3 regions of the Janthinobacterium sp. UMAB-60 genome follow, and region 1 is predicted to be linked to each of the others. Evidence: predicted binding sites of a transcription regulator. Region 1 holds the regulator's gene; each other region holds the start of a gene.
What was found. The regulator FNR, encoded in region 1, switches genes on or off when oxygen is low (the NO sensors DNR and NnrR bind a similar motif). The targets are predictions, from matches to a motif close to TTGATNNNNATCAA.
Positions count from the first base shown of each region.

Region 2: K0F86_RS01435 (universal stress protein) is a predicted target of FNR. The motif match lies at 2,507-2,520, and genes of this name have one in related genera.
Region 3: cqsA (alpha-hydroxyketone-type quorum-sensing autoinducer synthase) is a predicted target of FNR. The motif match lies at 2,456-2,469, and genes of this name have one in related genera.

Region 1 covers NZ_LT607485.1:357,170-361,947, reverse strand. Annotated here, with positions in the region: gene ccoG (cytochrome c oxidase accessory protein CcoG) at 1-1,302, shown strand, start outside; gene K0F86_RS09600 (FixH family protein) at 1,449-1,973, shown strand; gene fnr (fumarate/nitrate reduction transcriptional regulator Fnr) at 1,977-2,735, opposite strand; gene K0F86_RS09590 (response regulator) at 2,975-4,778, shown strand, end outside.
Region 2 covers NZ_LT607482.1:316,989-321,766, reverse strand. Annotated here, with positions in the region: gene K0F86_RS01460 (NnrU family protein) at 1-31, opposite strand, end outside; gene K0F86_RS01455 (Imm10 family immunity protein) at 101-493, opposite strand; gene K0F86_RS01450 (GNAT family N-acetyltransferase) at 640-1,056, shown strand; gene K0F86_RS01445 (M56 family metallopeptidase) at 1,064-1,810, shown strand; gene K0F86_RS01440 (hypothetical protein) at 1,875-2,375, shown strand; gene K0F86_RS01435 (universal stress protein) at 2,685-3,521, shown strand; gene K0F86_RS01430 (NADP-dependent malic enzyme) at 3,580-4,778, opposite strand, start outside.
Region 3 covers NZ_LT607494.1:90,232-95,009, reverse strand. Annotated here, with positions in the region: gene K0F86_RS19900 (MFS transporter) at 1-247, shown strand, start outside; gene K0F86_RS19895 (GIY-YIG nuclease family protein) at 260-607, shown strand; gene K0F86_RS19890 (MarR family winged helix-turn-helix transcriptional regulator) at 665-1,132, shown strand; gene cqsA (alpha-hydroxyketone-type quorum-sensing autoinducer synthase) at 1,144-2,391, opposite strand; gene K0F86_RS19880 (HAMP domain-containing sensor histidine kinase) at 2,589-3,845, shown strand; gene K0F86_RS19875 (response regulator) at 3,857-4,778, shown strand, end outside.

The DNA of each region.
Region 1 (4,778 bases):
CGATGGGTATGCGTATGGCTTACCCAGCTGGCGTTCTACGGCTTGCCGTGGTTGACCTGGAATGGCAGGCAAGCCCTGCTGTTCGATTTGACCACGCGCAAGTTCTACATTTTCGGCGTCGTGCTGTGGCCCCAGGATTTCATCTATCTGGCGGCCCTGCTGATCATCTGTGCGTATTTGTTGTTCCTCGTCACGGCCATTGCCGGGCGGGTGTGGTGCGGGTTCTCTTGCCCGCAAACGGTATACACGGAAATCTTCCTGTGGGTCGAACGCCGCATCGAGGGCACGCGCAGCGCGCGCATGGCCCTCGACAAGCAGGGACCCTCCGTGCGCAAGGCCGTCAAGAAGACGGCCAAGCACCTGGTATGGGGCGCCATCGCCCTGTGGACGGGCTTTACCTTTGTCGGCTACTTCACGCCGATCAAGGAACTGGCGCAGGCGGTGACCACCCTCAATTTCGGTCCCTGGGAATGGTTCTGGGTCTTGTTCTACAGCCTGGCAACCTACGGCAACGCGGGCTGGCTGCGCGAGCAGGTGTGCAAATACATGTGCCCCTACGCGCGCTTCCAGAGCGCCATGTTCGACCAGGACACCCTGATCATCACTTACGATGCCAAGCGCGGCGAACCGCGTGGCGCCATCAGCAAGAAGGCCGGCAACAACGACAAGCTCGGCGATTGCATCGACTGCACGCTGTGCGTGCAGGTGTGTCCGACCGGCATCGATATCCGCAACGGCCTGCAGTATGAATGCATCGGCTGCGCCGCCTGCGTCGATGCCTGCAATACCGTGATGGACAAGGTCGAGCGGCCACGGGGACTGGTACGCTACAGTACCGACCATGCGATGGAAAACAACTTCAATTCGAAGCAGATACGCCAGCGCGCCATGCGCCCGCGCGTCTTGATCTACACTTCCATCCTGGCCCTGATCATCATCGCCGTGTGTACCTCGCTGGCCCTGCGCACGCCCCTGAAAATGGACGTGATCCGCGACCGCGGTTCGATGGGACGCGAAGTGGAAGACGGCATGATCGAAAACGTCTACCGCCTGCAGATCATGAACACGTCCGAGCAAACCCAGCATTTCAAAATCAGCGCTTCCGGCTTGCCGGGCCTGACCTTGCTGACGCGCGAAGAGGTGACCTTGCAGCCGACGGAAACGCTGGGCTGGCCGATCCGCCTGCGCGTGCCGCACGGCGTGGGAGAAAAGGGGTCGAACAAGATTGCGATCGAATTGCACTCGCTGGACGACCCGTCGCTGCATGTGCGTGAAAGCGCGGTCTTCATCGTGCCGCGGTGATGTTGATTCGGGGTCGGACCCTCTGGGTCCGACCCCGGTATTTCGCCGTAGGGGTATCATCAATCATGCGTTAGGGTCACTTGATTTTCAACCCGGAAGCAAAAGCTGGGGTCAGACCCACAGGGTCCGCCCCCAAGGAGAACAAAATGTCCGACAGTCTGAAACTGCAACCTCCCGTTGCACCGTGGTACAAGCATCGCTGGCCCTGGCTGCTGATGATCGGTCCCGGCCTGTCCGTGGTCGTCGGCAGCTGCATGGCGTATATCGCGTTTACGCAGCCCGATGCGCTGGTGGTGGGTGATTATTACAAGCAGGGCAAGGCGATCAACCAGGACTTGCGGCGCGACACGATCGCCAGCGACCTGGCCATGGATACCAGCCTGTCCTATGATGTGGCGTCAGCGCGCCTCAGTGGTTCCGTGCACAGCTTCGGCAAGGCTTATCAGGGTCCGTTGCAGCTGCATCTGGCGCATGCGACACTGCCGGAAAAGGATATCAAGCTGCTGGTGCAGCCCGATGCGGCCGGCAATTTTTCCGTAGCGCTGCCGATGCTCGAACGCAGCCGCTGGCAAGTACTGGTGGAAAACGACAAACGCGAGTGGCGCCTGTCCGGCATCTGGACCTGGCCGCTGCAGCGCAGCATCGCGCTGCACGCCGATGAAGAGCTGTAAGCCTTATTTGCAGACGTCGGTACCGGCCGTAATGGCCTTCAGTTTGGCCGGCTGCAAGATCTCGATCTCGCGGTTGGAGACGCGCAGCCAGCCTTCCTTCTTGAATTTCGACAATAAACGGCTGACGCTCTCGATGGTCAGCCCCAGGTAATTGCCGATTTCCTCGCGCGACATGCGCAGCTGAAATTTGCTGGCCGAATAGCCGCGCGCTTCATAGCGCGAAGCCAGGTTGACGATAAAGGCGGCAAAACGCTGGGTCGCCTGCATATTGCCCAGCAACAGCATGACGCTTTGCTCGCGCGTGATTTCCTGGCTCATCATGCGATGGAAATGGCGCAGCAGGGTCGGCATATTGCCCAGCAATTGTTCCAGGCTGGAAAAAGGAATTTCACACACTTCGCTGTCTTCCAGCGCCACCGCATTACAGTGGTGGCGGTCGGCGCTGATGGCATCCATGCCCAGCAGTTCGCCAGCCATCTGAAAACCCGTCACCTGCTCTTCGCCGCCCGGATTGATCTGGTACGTCTTGAAGTGCCCCAGGCGGATCGCGTACAGGTTCTGGAACGAGTCGCCGATGCGGAACAGCGAGGCACCGCGCACGATCTTGCGGCGGCGGCCGATGATCTGGTCCAGCCGGTCCATGTCGCCCACATCGAGGCCCATTGGCAGGCACAATTGATGCATGCTGCAGGTCGAGCATCGCGCACGCAACGCTTCCACGGTCACTGTGGGCATGGTGGGAGTGAGTAGCGCTTCAGTCATGTCGGTACCTTTTAGAAAATGCAACAACAAGTTTACTGCATACAGGGTTGCCGTGTGCCAATTTCACCGCAGTTCCGCTGAATAAACGACGTTCTGACTTTGATTATATGGCAACATCGTCAAAAGCCCATGCGGGGAGGGCAATTTGCGCGGTGGCGCTTGCCAAGCTGGGGCATTGATAGGAAAATTCCTGACAGCATTATCTGCCGCCTGTGCCGCCCGGTACTGAAAAGGAAATCATGAAGCCACTCGGCATCAAAGCAAAAGTCGCGCTGGCCACCAGCCTGACCTCGATCGCCATGATCGCGCTGGTCACCATGATCCAGCTGCAGCACATGCGCGCCGACTTCACCCGAGTACTGCTGAGCCAGCAATCTGCCCTGATCACCCGCACCGCTGCCGAACTCGACGACAAGCTGGGCATGCTGCTGCAGATCGTCACGCTGACGGCCAGGCAGCAGCCGCCGGAACTGATCGGCCAGCCCGCCCAATTGCGCGAATACTATTCGCGCCGCGCGATGCTGGTGCTGTTCGACGACGTGCTGGTGCTCGATGCGCACGGCGCCGTCGTGGCCGACATGCCGCTGGTCACGGGCCGCATCGGCATCAACGTGGCCGAGCGCGAGTATTTCCAGACCGTCTTGCGCACGCGCCAGCCCATGATCACCGAGCCGATGCTGGGCAAATCGAGCGGCATGCCCATCGTGCAGATGGTCGCGCCCGTGCTCACGGCCGATGGCCAGGTGGCCGGCGTGGTGATCGGCGTGCTGCGCCTGTACAAGGACAACCTGCTGGGACGCCTGCGTTCGGAAAAGATCGGCAAGAGCGGCTATTACTTCATCCTCACGCGCGGCGCCGTGCCGCGTTACGTGCTGCACCCCGATACCGACCGCTTGCTGCAGCCACGCCAGCCGAACGCCAACCTGACGACGACCCAGCTGCTGAAGAACGATGGCGAAGGCACCATGGTCAGCACCAACAGCCGCGGCATCACGGCCGTCAACAGCTTCAAGCGCCTGAAATCGGTGAACTGGCTGCTGGCCGCCTCGCTGCCCCTCGACGACGCCTTCGAACCGTTCGATGGCGTGCTGTACCGGCTGGTACTGTGGAGCACCCTCGCCTCGCTGCTGGCCGCAGCCGTTCTGGGCTGGGTCACCGTGCGCCTGCTGTCGCCGCTGGTACGCCTGCGCGATACCCTGCGGGCGCTGCACACCAGCGGCAGCCGCTTCACCCCCGTGCCGGTGCAGCAGCGCGACGAAATCGGCGAACTGACGGAAGCGTTCAACGGCCTGATGAGCGAACGCGACCGCCTGCAGCAGGAACTCGAATCGCGCGCGGCGGAACTGGAACAGGAGCGCGACCGGGCCGAGGCGGCCAACCGGGCGAAGAGCGATTTCGTGGCCAACATGAGCCATGAAATCCGCACGCCCCTCAATGCCGTGCTGGGCATGGTGTATTTGCTGGGCAATACCAGGCTCGATACGGAACAGCGCAAGTATCTGACCATGGTGCGCGTGGCGGGCCAGTCGCTGCTGGGCATCCTCAACGACGTGCTCGACTATTCGAAGATCGAGGCGCGCCGCATGGAATTGTCGCCCGTCGAATTCGACCTCGACGAGGTCATGAACACGCTGGCCACGACGATGACCATGAATGCGGGTGAAAAGGAGCTGGAACTGGCCATCGCCGTCGAGCCCGACGTGCCGCGCCGCCTGGTGGGCGACGCCCAGCGCCTGCAGCAGATCCTCGTCAACCTGGCCGGCAACGCCATCAAGTTCACCGAGAGCGGCGAAGTGGTGGTGGCCGTCAGCCTGACCGAGAAAGAGAACGGCCGCGCCTGGTTGCGCTTCGAAGTACGCGACACGGGCATCGGCATGACGGACCTGCAGCAACAGCAGCTGTTTGCCGCCTTTTCACAGGGCGACCAGAGCATCACGCGGCGCTTCGGCGGCACGGGCCTGGGCCTGGCCATCAGCAAGCAGTTGATCCACATGATGGGTGGCGATATCGCCGTGGCCAGCAGCGAAGGCAAGGGCAGCCGCT
Region 2 (4,778 bases), on a different contig from region 1:
ACAGCAGCAAACCGAGTATCAGCACCGTCATCGTCTTCTCCCGCAGTCAATAGCAGCTACCGAGCATAGACGACGCCATGGCCGGCGTCGTCCGTGCAGATCAACGTTCCTCGCGATAGTAGTCGCAGCCCTCGAACGTGGTGCGCAGCGCCTGCTGCAGCTGGGCGTAGCGCTCCGGCGTCAAATTGAAACGCACGTCGATCTGGCCGTCGTCATCCATCTGCATGGCCGCCTCGGCATCCATCTGCACGGACAAGCGGTTCGGATGCAGGATGACGGCGTGCATGTGGCCATACCAGGCAAATTCCTGGCCGCAGTATTCAATATACGGTTCGTCCATGCCCATGGCGACGTCCTGCTCGTCATACTCGTCCGCGCGCTGCAACATCAGGTAGACGGGCTCGCCTTTGCCGGCCGGCGCGGCCAGGGTGGTGATCAGGGCGTCGTCTTCATTCATGACGGACAACTCGGTGGCGGTAAATCCTGCGGACATGGCGTGCTTTCAACAAATAGAGGGATGACGCCACCATAGCGCAAAAGCGGCGCGCACGACATAGGCACGGGCGAATAAAGCGTGCCGCCCCGCAAGCCCATCGCCGCCTATAATTGCCGCTCCAACTATTTCGACAGGAGACAGCCTTGACCGCAGCATCGCCCTACACCACCCGCCTGGCCATCCCCTCCATCGCCACCTACCAGCAGCTGCGCGTGGCCGCCGGCATGAGCGCGAAAAGCACGGACGCGGCGGCCAAGGGCTTGCCACACTCCCTGTTTGCCGTGCAAATCCTGCATGGCGACGCCGTGGTGGGCATGGGCCGCATCATCGGCGATGGCGGCTGCTTCTTCCAGGTGACCGATATCGCCGTGCTGCCGGCACACCAGGGCAAGGGCCTGGGCAAGCGCATCATGCGCGAGATCATGCAATTCATCGAGACGGCGGTGCCGGAAAGCGCGTATGTCAGCCTGATCGCCGATGGCCAGGCGCAAGACCTGTACGCGCAATTCGGCTTCCAGCACACGGCGCCCGCCTCGGTCGGCATGGCGCTGAAGCGCTAGGCGCCCGATGCCTGTCTGGCTGCTATGCAGCATGGCGCTGGCGCTGCTGTTGAGCGCCGCCGCCTGGCGCGCCGAACGCGCGCGGCAGCGGCGCGGACGCCCGACGCGCTGGCTGTGGCTGGCGGCCATCGCCGCGTCCGTCATCGTGCCCCTGGCATGGCTGCCCGGCGTGCTGGCAGCCATGCCGGCGGAGCAGGCACAGCTGAAACTGGGCTGGTTTGTCTTATCCAGCGGCATGCTCTTGATGTTGGCGCTGCGCAGCATCTGGCTGCTGTCGCACCAGCGCCGCTGGCAAAAGAGCACCTTGCTGGGCACGCCCGTGTACTTGAGTGGCGGCATTGGCCCTTGCGTGGCGGGGCTGCTGCGACCGCGTATCGTGATGCCCGTCTGGCTGCAACTGATTCCTCCCCAGCAACAGGCGCTGCTGCTGGCGCACGCACAATGCCGGCTGGCCGCGCGCGACCCGCTGCTGCTGGCCCTGGCCTACGCCTTGATCGTGCTCATGCCGTGGAACCTGCCCCTGTGGTGGCAGTTGCACCGGCTGCGCTTTGCCATCGAAGTCGATTGCGACGCGCGCATGCTGGCGCACGGCCACGCGTGGCGCGACTATGCCACGGTGCTGCGTCGGCACGGCCAGTATTATTCGGGCCTGACGGGCGCCGCGCCCATCGTGCTGAACGACCCGCGCGCGCTGCGCCGGCGCCGCCATCTGATGGCCAGATTTACCGGGAAGCAGGCGGCGAACTTGCTATAGTAGCGGCAACGCCGCGCGGCGCGCCCGCGTTCCCGGCTTCCCCCTTAGAAATCAGAGAGATACCATGCTTTACCTGCTTGCCATCGTGATCGTCATCGCCCTGCTGTACTACGTCTTCAGCGGCCGCACGCCCGTCAAACCGCTGCACAAGCCACTCGTCTCGGTGCGCCAGTACGTGCCGGCGATTCCCGCGGGCGCACCGGCGCACCACTGGAACGACGAGGGGCGCTTTGCGTCGGAAGTGGAAAACGAAGCGATGTACCAGAGCGCCATCGCCACACTGGCCGGCGAACACGGTCCCGGCAACGCGGAAGAAAAATGCCTGGCCCTGCTCGTCTGCGACGATGCCAATCCGTTCCAGGACAAGGCCATCGCCGTCTTCATCGATGGCCAGCTGGTCGGTTACCTGTCGCACAACGACGCCCTGCGCCTGCGCCGCAACCTGGGCCGCATGGACCTGGTGGGCCAGCTGACCTCGTGCGACGCCGTCATCCGTGGCGGCGGCCTGTGGAACGGCAAGCGCCTGTCGTATGCCGTGTGGCTGGACTTGCAGCCCTACAATTAAGTGAACTCCCGCCACGGCCAGCGTTGTTGCGTCACACAAAGCAGTGCCGGACAGATGGCGCCGGCGCCGATGCAGACCACTGGAAGGGCAAGGAGTTCGATGCCATTATCGCCGGCAGTGGGCCAGGCATTTTGATGCACATCAAACAGCTCGCAATTTCCTGGCCGTCGCCTTGCACAAGGCCACGGCCCGTGTTTTCTTGACCCACGTCAAGCCCAGCATAAGAAAATCCCTGGCCACTACGGCAATGCTGGACTTGCCCACGTTGTCGTTCTAGCCTTGTTGCCATCCTGACTAGCGAATGACACCATGGCTTATAAATCCATCCTCGTCCACGCCGACCTGTCGCGCCATGCGCCGCAGCGCATCGCCATCGCGGCGCGGCTGGCGCACGCGCACCAGGCGCACCTGATCGGCGCGGCGATGACGGGCATGTCGCGCTTTACCCTGGAAAACAACCGCGGCATGCGCGGCGGCGCCGTGGCGGCGCAGATCAACGCCCTGCATGGGCAGGCGGATCAGGCGCTGGACCAGTTTGAAACGCTGGCGCGCCAGGCCGGCGCCGTCTCGCTCGAACGGCGTCTGATCGAAGACGATGAAGATGGCGGCATGGCCGTCAGCGCCCGCTACAGCGACTTGACAGTGCTCAGCCAGCACGACGACAGCGAAGCACTGCCCGGCGCCATGAGCGACCTGGTGCCCTACGTGATGCTGAACGCGGCGCGTCCCGTGCTGATCGTGCCGCGCAGCGGCCAGTTTGCGGAAGTCAGCAACACCGTGGTGGTGGCCTGGGATGGCAGCATGGAAGCGACGCGCGCCATCGGCCACGCCCTGCCGCTGTTGCGCGCGGCGCGCCTGGTGGTGCTGGCCCTGCTGCATCCGCCGACCGGCCATGCGCAGCCGGCCCGCCATCCGGGCGCCGACATCGCCGCCTACCTGAGCCGCCATGGCGTGCCCGTCGAGGTACGCCCGGCCGTCGCCACGGGCGACGTCGGCGCGGCGCTGCTGGCCATGGCCGCCGAAGTGCATGCGAACCTGCTGGTAATGGGCGGCTACGGCCACGCGCGCTTCCGCGAAATCCTGCTGGGCGGCGTCACGGAAACCGTGTTGCGCCAGATGACATTACCCGTGCTGATGGCGCACTGACGTAAAAAAGCCGCGCCACCCTTGCGGATGGCGCGGCTTTCAATTGACAGCGACAGCCTTAGACCTTGCGTTGCGCTACGGCATCAACCACGCACAAGGCCGTCATGTTGACGATGCGGCGCACGGTGGCCGATGGCGTCAAAATGTGCACGGGCTTGGCGCAGCCGAGCAGGATCGGACCCACGGCGATGCCGTTGCCGGCGGCCGTTTTCACCAGGTTGTAGGCGATGTTGGCCGACTCGATGTTCGGCATGACCAGCAGGTTGGCATCGTGCTTCAGTGCCGAATTCGGCATGATTTTTTGACGCAGCTTGCTGTCGAGGGCCGTATCGCCGTGCATTTCGCCGTCGATTTCCAGGTCCGGCGCGCGTTCCTTGATGATGGCCAGCGCGGCGCGCATCTTTTGCGCCGAGGCGCTGTCGCTGGAACCGAAGTTCGAATGCGACAGCAGGGCCGCGCGCGGCGACAGGCCGAAGCGGGTCATCTCTTCGGCGGCCATGATGGTGATCTCGGCCAATTGCCCGGCGTCCGGGTTTTCGTTGACGTGCGTGTCGACCATCACCAGCTGGCGCTCCGGCATGATCAAGACGTTCATGGCCGCGTAGACATTGCTGCCGGCGCGCTTGCCCAGCACCTGATCGATGTATTTCAGGTGCAGCTGGGTGGTGCCGAAGGTGCCGCAGATCATGCCGTCGGCGTCGCCCTTGTGGATCATCATCGAACCGATCAGGGTGTGGCGGCGGCGCATTTCCAGCTTCGCGTATTCCTCGGTGACGCCCTTGCGGCTGGTCATCGCGTAATACGTGTTCCAGTAATCGCGATAGCGCTCGTCGAAGTCCGGGTTGATGACGTCGAAATCGACGCCTTGCTTCAGGCGCAGGCCGAACTTCTGGATGCGCGCTTCGAGCACGGGCGGACGGCCCACCAGGATGGGGCGCGCCAGTTTTTCATCGACCACCACTTGCACGGCGCGCAGCACGCGCTCTTCTTCGCCTTCGGCGTAGACGATGCGTTTGAGTTCGGCCGGCGTGGACTTGGCCATCAGGAACAGCGGCTTCATGAAGGTGCCGCTGCGGTAGACGAATTGCTGCAGGCTGTCCGCGTACGCTTGCAAGTCCTTGATCGGACGCGTGGCGACGCCCGATTCCTCGGCTGCCTTGGCCACCGCTGGCGCGATCTTGATCAGCAAGCGCGGGTCGAACGGCATCGGGATCAGGTATTCAGGACCGAACGACAGGTTGCTGATGCCGTAGGTGG
Region 3 (4,778 bases), on a different contig from region 1:
CATCTTTACGTGGATACAGCGGCGCGTGGCGCCCGCCATGCTGGGACGGGCGATGGCGCTGTTCATGGGCATCTTCCTGGGCCTCGCGCCGCTGTCGGCGGCCGCCACGGGCGCGCTGCTGCGCCACCTGAGCGTGGGCGAGCTGTTCTGCGGCGGCGGCGCCCTGCTGCTGGCGGCCGCCGTGGCCGCCGCCCTGTGGACGGACATCCCGCACATCGCGGGCAACCCTTCCGTATCTTCACCTTGAGAAAGTTCCACCATGGATAAAACACGACAAGCGGCCCTGAAAACGGCCTACCGGCAACAAGCGCCAGCGCTGGGCATCATCGCGCTGTGCCACGTGCCCAGCGGGCGCACCCTGCTCGAACGCAGCCGCAACGCGCCGGGCGCGCTGAACCGCCACCGCTTCGAACTCAAGCTGGGCACGCACCGCAACGCCCGCCTGCAGGCGGACTGGCGGCGCGACGGGGAAGCGGCCTTCCACTTCGAGCTGCTCGACGCCGTCAAGGTGCCCGACGACCCCGCCTTCGATGCGGAGGCCGAGCTCGATGCCCTGCTGGCGCTGCACCAGGAGCAACTGCAGGAGCGGGGGCAAGCACTGTATTGAACAGTATTGCTTTACACTTGCGCACTCAAGCACTGCGCAGCCAACACAAAGAAAACCATGACCGATCACACTTCCCCGTCGCCGGACGGCGCCAGCGCGCTGGACTTTTGCCTGCGCCTGGCGCGCGCCCAGGCGCTCATCGTGCGCCGCTTCGACAGCATCCTGGGCAATCTGCACGGCCTGAGCTTTGGCGATTATCAATTGCTGTACCACTTGCAGCGGGCGCCCGGTGGCCGCCTGCGCCGCATCGACCTGGCCGAGCGCCTGGCGCTGACGGCGTCCGGCATCACGCGCTCGCTGATACCGCTGGAAAAAATCGGCCTGGTGGCGCGCCAGGCCGATGCGCGCGATGCCCGCGTCGGCTATGCCGTCATCACCGAGGCGGGGCAAGCCCTGCTGATCCACGCCGATGCGACGGCGCAGGCGCTGGGCCAGGAATTGCTGGGCAGCGCCAGCGCGGAGCAGCTGGCACCGCTGTCCATGCTGCTGGGCGGCATCGCCGGCAGCCAGCCAGGCAACGGCTGACGCGCTCCCCCTTATACCAGCGCCAGCCTGCGCAGGCGCCGCGTCGATGGCCACTGCTCCACGCCCGTCTCGTCGCGGATGGCGGTGCAGGCGGCCAGCAGCCTGGCGATGTCTGCGTCGTCGAGGGCGGAATTGAGGGTCAGGCGCACGAGGGCGCGGTTCTTCGCCGTGGCCGGGGCGCAGAACATGGCGCCATAAATGCCGTGCCGTTCCAGCGCCTGGCGCAGGGCCAGGGTGGCCGGTTCGCCGCCCGCCTCCAGCGCCACGATCTGCTCCGTGCCGTCGCTGACGTTGTAGCCGAGCTCGCGCAAGCCCTCGCGCACCTGCAGCGTGTGGCGCCGCAAGGCGGCGCGGCGCCCGTCGGCGGCCATGATGAAATCGAGCGCCGCCCCCAGCCAGGCCAGTTCATGCGCCAGCAGGCAGGAACTGAAGATGGCGGGGCGCGATTCGGACAAGAAATATCCCTTGAAGCGGCTGGAACAGCTGATGAAGCCGGCACGCCCGGCAAACGCCTTGGCCAGCGAAGCCGTGCGGAAATGCACACGGTGTCCCAGTCCCCACTCCTCCACCAGGCCCGCGCCCTGCGGGCCGTGCGTGCCCAGCGAATGCGACTCGTCGACCACCACCACGCAATCGCTGCGCTCGGCGATGTCCAGCAATTCCAGCAGGGGCGCCAGGCTGCCGTTGGTGCTGTACAGGGCATCGACGACGATCACGCCGCGGCCATGCTTTTCTACCTGCCGCCGCAAATGCGTCATGTCGTTGTGCAAAAAGGCGACGGCCTGGGCCTGGGCCGACAGCACGCCTTCCCACAGCGACGCATGGGCCTGCATATCGAGGTAGACGGGAATGCCGGGGCCGGCAATACACTGCAACAAGCCGACGTTAGCCGCCATGCCGGACTGCGCCAGGATGCCATCCTCGCAGCCCATGAAGCGGGCCAGCCGGCTTTCCAGCCGGTGCTGCTCGCTGCCTTCCTGCAAATACACGGCCGACATCAGCATGCCGCCCGCGTTCGCCTGCAGGGATGCCACCTGGGCCGCCACCAGGGCCGGTTCGGCGGCGATGGACAGGTAATCATTACCTGCCAGAAAAATGGCATCGGCCGGCGTGGGCTGCCAGGCATGCGGATGCTGGCCGCCCAGCAATTGCTCGATGCGCGTGACATGATGCGCATCCATGCGCCGCACGATGTAATCGGGCAGGCAGTGTTCGGCGCGGGCAAACGACGGGGCGTGAAGGCTGGTCATAATGGTCATAAGTTTTCTCCTGGGGAAATGTTTGCTGCAGATTAAAACCTTGACCGTGTTGCCAACCCGTCCATTGACGTATATCAATGTCCAGTCAGATAGCCGTTCAACCAGGAAAAATTACGCGATGATGACGTTCTGGAAAGCATCAAGGCAGAGTCATGACGCAGCAATGGCAAGGACGATGGACATACTGGCGGCAACGCGTGCGCCAGACACTGCTCCATTCGCTGCTGCATGAGCGCGCGCCGCATGAGCACCTGGCCACCCGGGTTGCCATGCTGGCTGCCGTGGGCACGGTGGCCATGCCGCTGTACTACCTGCTGTGGCAGTTTTTTTTCCCGCAAGCCTATGAAAACCTGACCCTGCGCCTGACGGGCGTGGGCATCTGCGTGGCCGGCCTGTTCGCGCGCTGCTTTTCGGCCCGCTGGCTGTCGCGCTACCTGCTGTTCGCCCTCAGCTACATCCTGCCGTTCTTCTTTACCTTCATGTTCGTGATGAACCATGCGTCGTCCATCTGGAGCGAATCGCTGCTGATCGGCCTGGTGGTGCTGTTTCATTTCGAGACAAAACTGGCGTGCCGCGCCTACCTGATCGGCACGGGCGCCGCCTGCCTGGCCGTCATCGTGCAGGGCGAAGGCGGCTTCCTGCTGCAGCGCGCAGTGCTGCAGCAGCTGCCCGTGCACTGGTTCACCATCGCCGCGCTGTCCGTCGTGAAAGTGGGCGGCAAGGTGCTGGAACAGGAGCGGCTGGCGGGTCTGGCCGCCGGGCTCGGTTCCGTGGCGCACGAACTGCGCACGCCGCTGACCAGCGTGGAGGCGAACGTGCGCGGCATGCGCCGCCTGCTGCCGCAGCTGGCGGGCGAAGCCGAGGCCATGTCGCCGCTGCAGGAAGCGCTGTCGCGCATCCAGTTCGAGGTGCGCCACATGCAGCACATGATCGACCTGTTCCTCCTGAGCGCCAGCGCCGTCAACCGCAACCTGGAACCGAGCCAGGCGCTGTCGATGCTGGACATGGTGAATTCCGTGCTCAAGCGCTATCCGTTTACCGGCAACAAGCAGCGCGCCAGCGTCACGGTGGACGTGCGCGCCGACTTCCAGTTCGCGGGACAGGACGAACTGTGCGTGGTGATCCTGCTGAACCTGCTGCGCAATGCCTTGAAAAGCATCCACCGCGCCGGCAAGGGCCGCGTGCGCATCATCATCGACGGCGCCCGCCCCGTGCCCAGGCTGCTGTTCATCGACACGGGCTGCGGCATCGCGCGCAACCGCCTGCCGCTGATCTTCGAGCGTTTTTATTCGTATCCCGTGCACAACGGCAGCGGCATCGGCCTGGCCCTGTGCCGGCAGATCGCCCACGCCTGGCAGGCGCGCATCCGCTGCGTCTCGCGCGAGCATGCGTATGCGATCTTCATCCTGGAATTTCCCCAGCCCGTGCCTGCCCGCTTCCAACCCACTTCCTAGCAAGGTGACGCATGCAACTGCCCGTCTACACCCATCCGACCCTCACCGTGCTGATCGATGACAGCGATTCCTTTCTGAAAAGCATGGCTTTCCAGCTCGATCCCGCGCTGGCGCGCAAGACCTTCCACGACACGAGCACCGCGCTGCGCTGGCTGCAGCAAACGCACCAGAGTGAAGCCATGCCCCTGCATGTGAATTTCGACCTGCACAGCACGGCGCCCAACGACTGCAATGTCGCCATCGACATCGAGCGCATCTGGCGCATCAGCGGCCAGCCCCAGCGCTTTGCCGTGCCCTCCGTACTGGTGGTTGATTATTCGATGCCGCAGATGAATGGGCTGGAATTCTGCCAGGCCGTACGCGACTTGCCGTGCAAGAAGATTCTATTTACGGGGGCGGCCGATGAAAAAGTGGCCGTGACAGCGTTCAACCGGGGCTTGATCGACCGCTACATCAAGAAGAGCGACGACGATGCGCTCGATATCCTGGAACTGGAAATCGTTGCCCTGCAACGCGAATTTTTCCTGCAGCAATCGGACACCGTACGCGACTTGCTATTGCTGCACGACTATAGTTTTCTGCAAGACGATGCGCTGGCCGCCGTCGTGCACGAGCTGTGCCGGCGCCATGGCTTTGTCGAGTTCTATATTTTTCCGAATCCCAGCGGCATCCTGTTTTTCACGCGCGACGGCCACGCCAGGCTGATGATCATCGAGACGGAACGCAGCCTGCACACGCAGTACGAAATGGCGCGCGACAACGACGCGCCCGAATCCTTGCTGCTGGCCCTGCTGGAAATGCGCGTGATTCCGTATTTTTCCGACGCCGACAGCGATGGCATGTACGCGGCGCACATCGGCGAAAACTGGTTCCGCTACTGCGCCGCGCCCACCATCTGCCTGGGCCGCGTGACGTATTTCTGGGCCCTGTTCG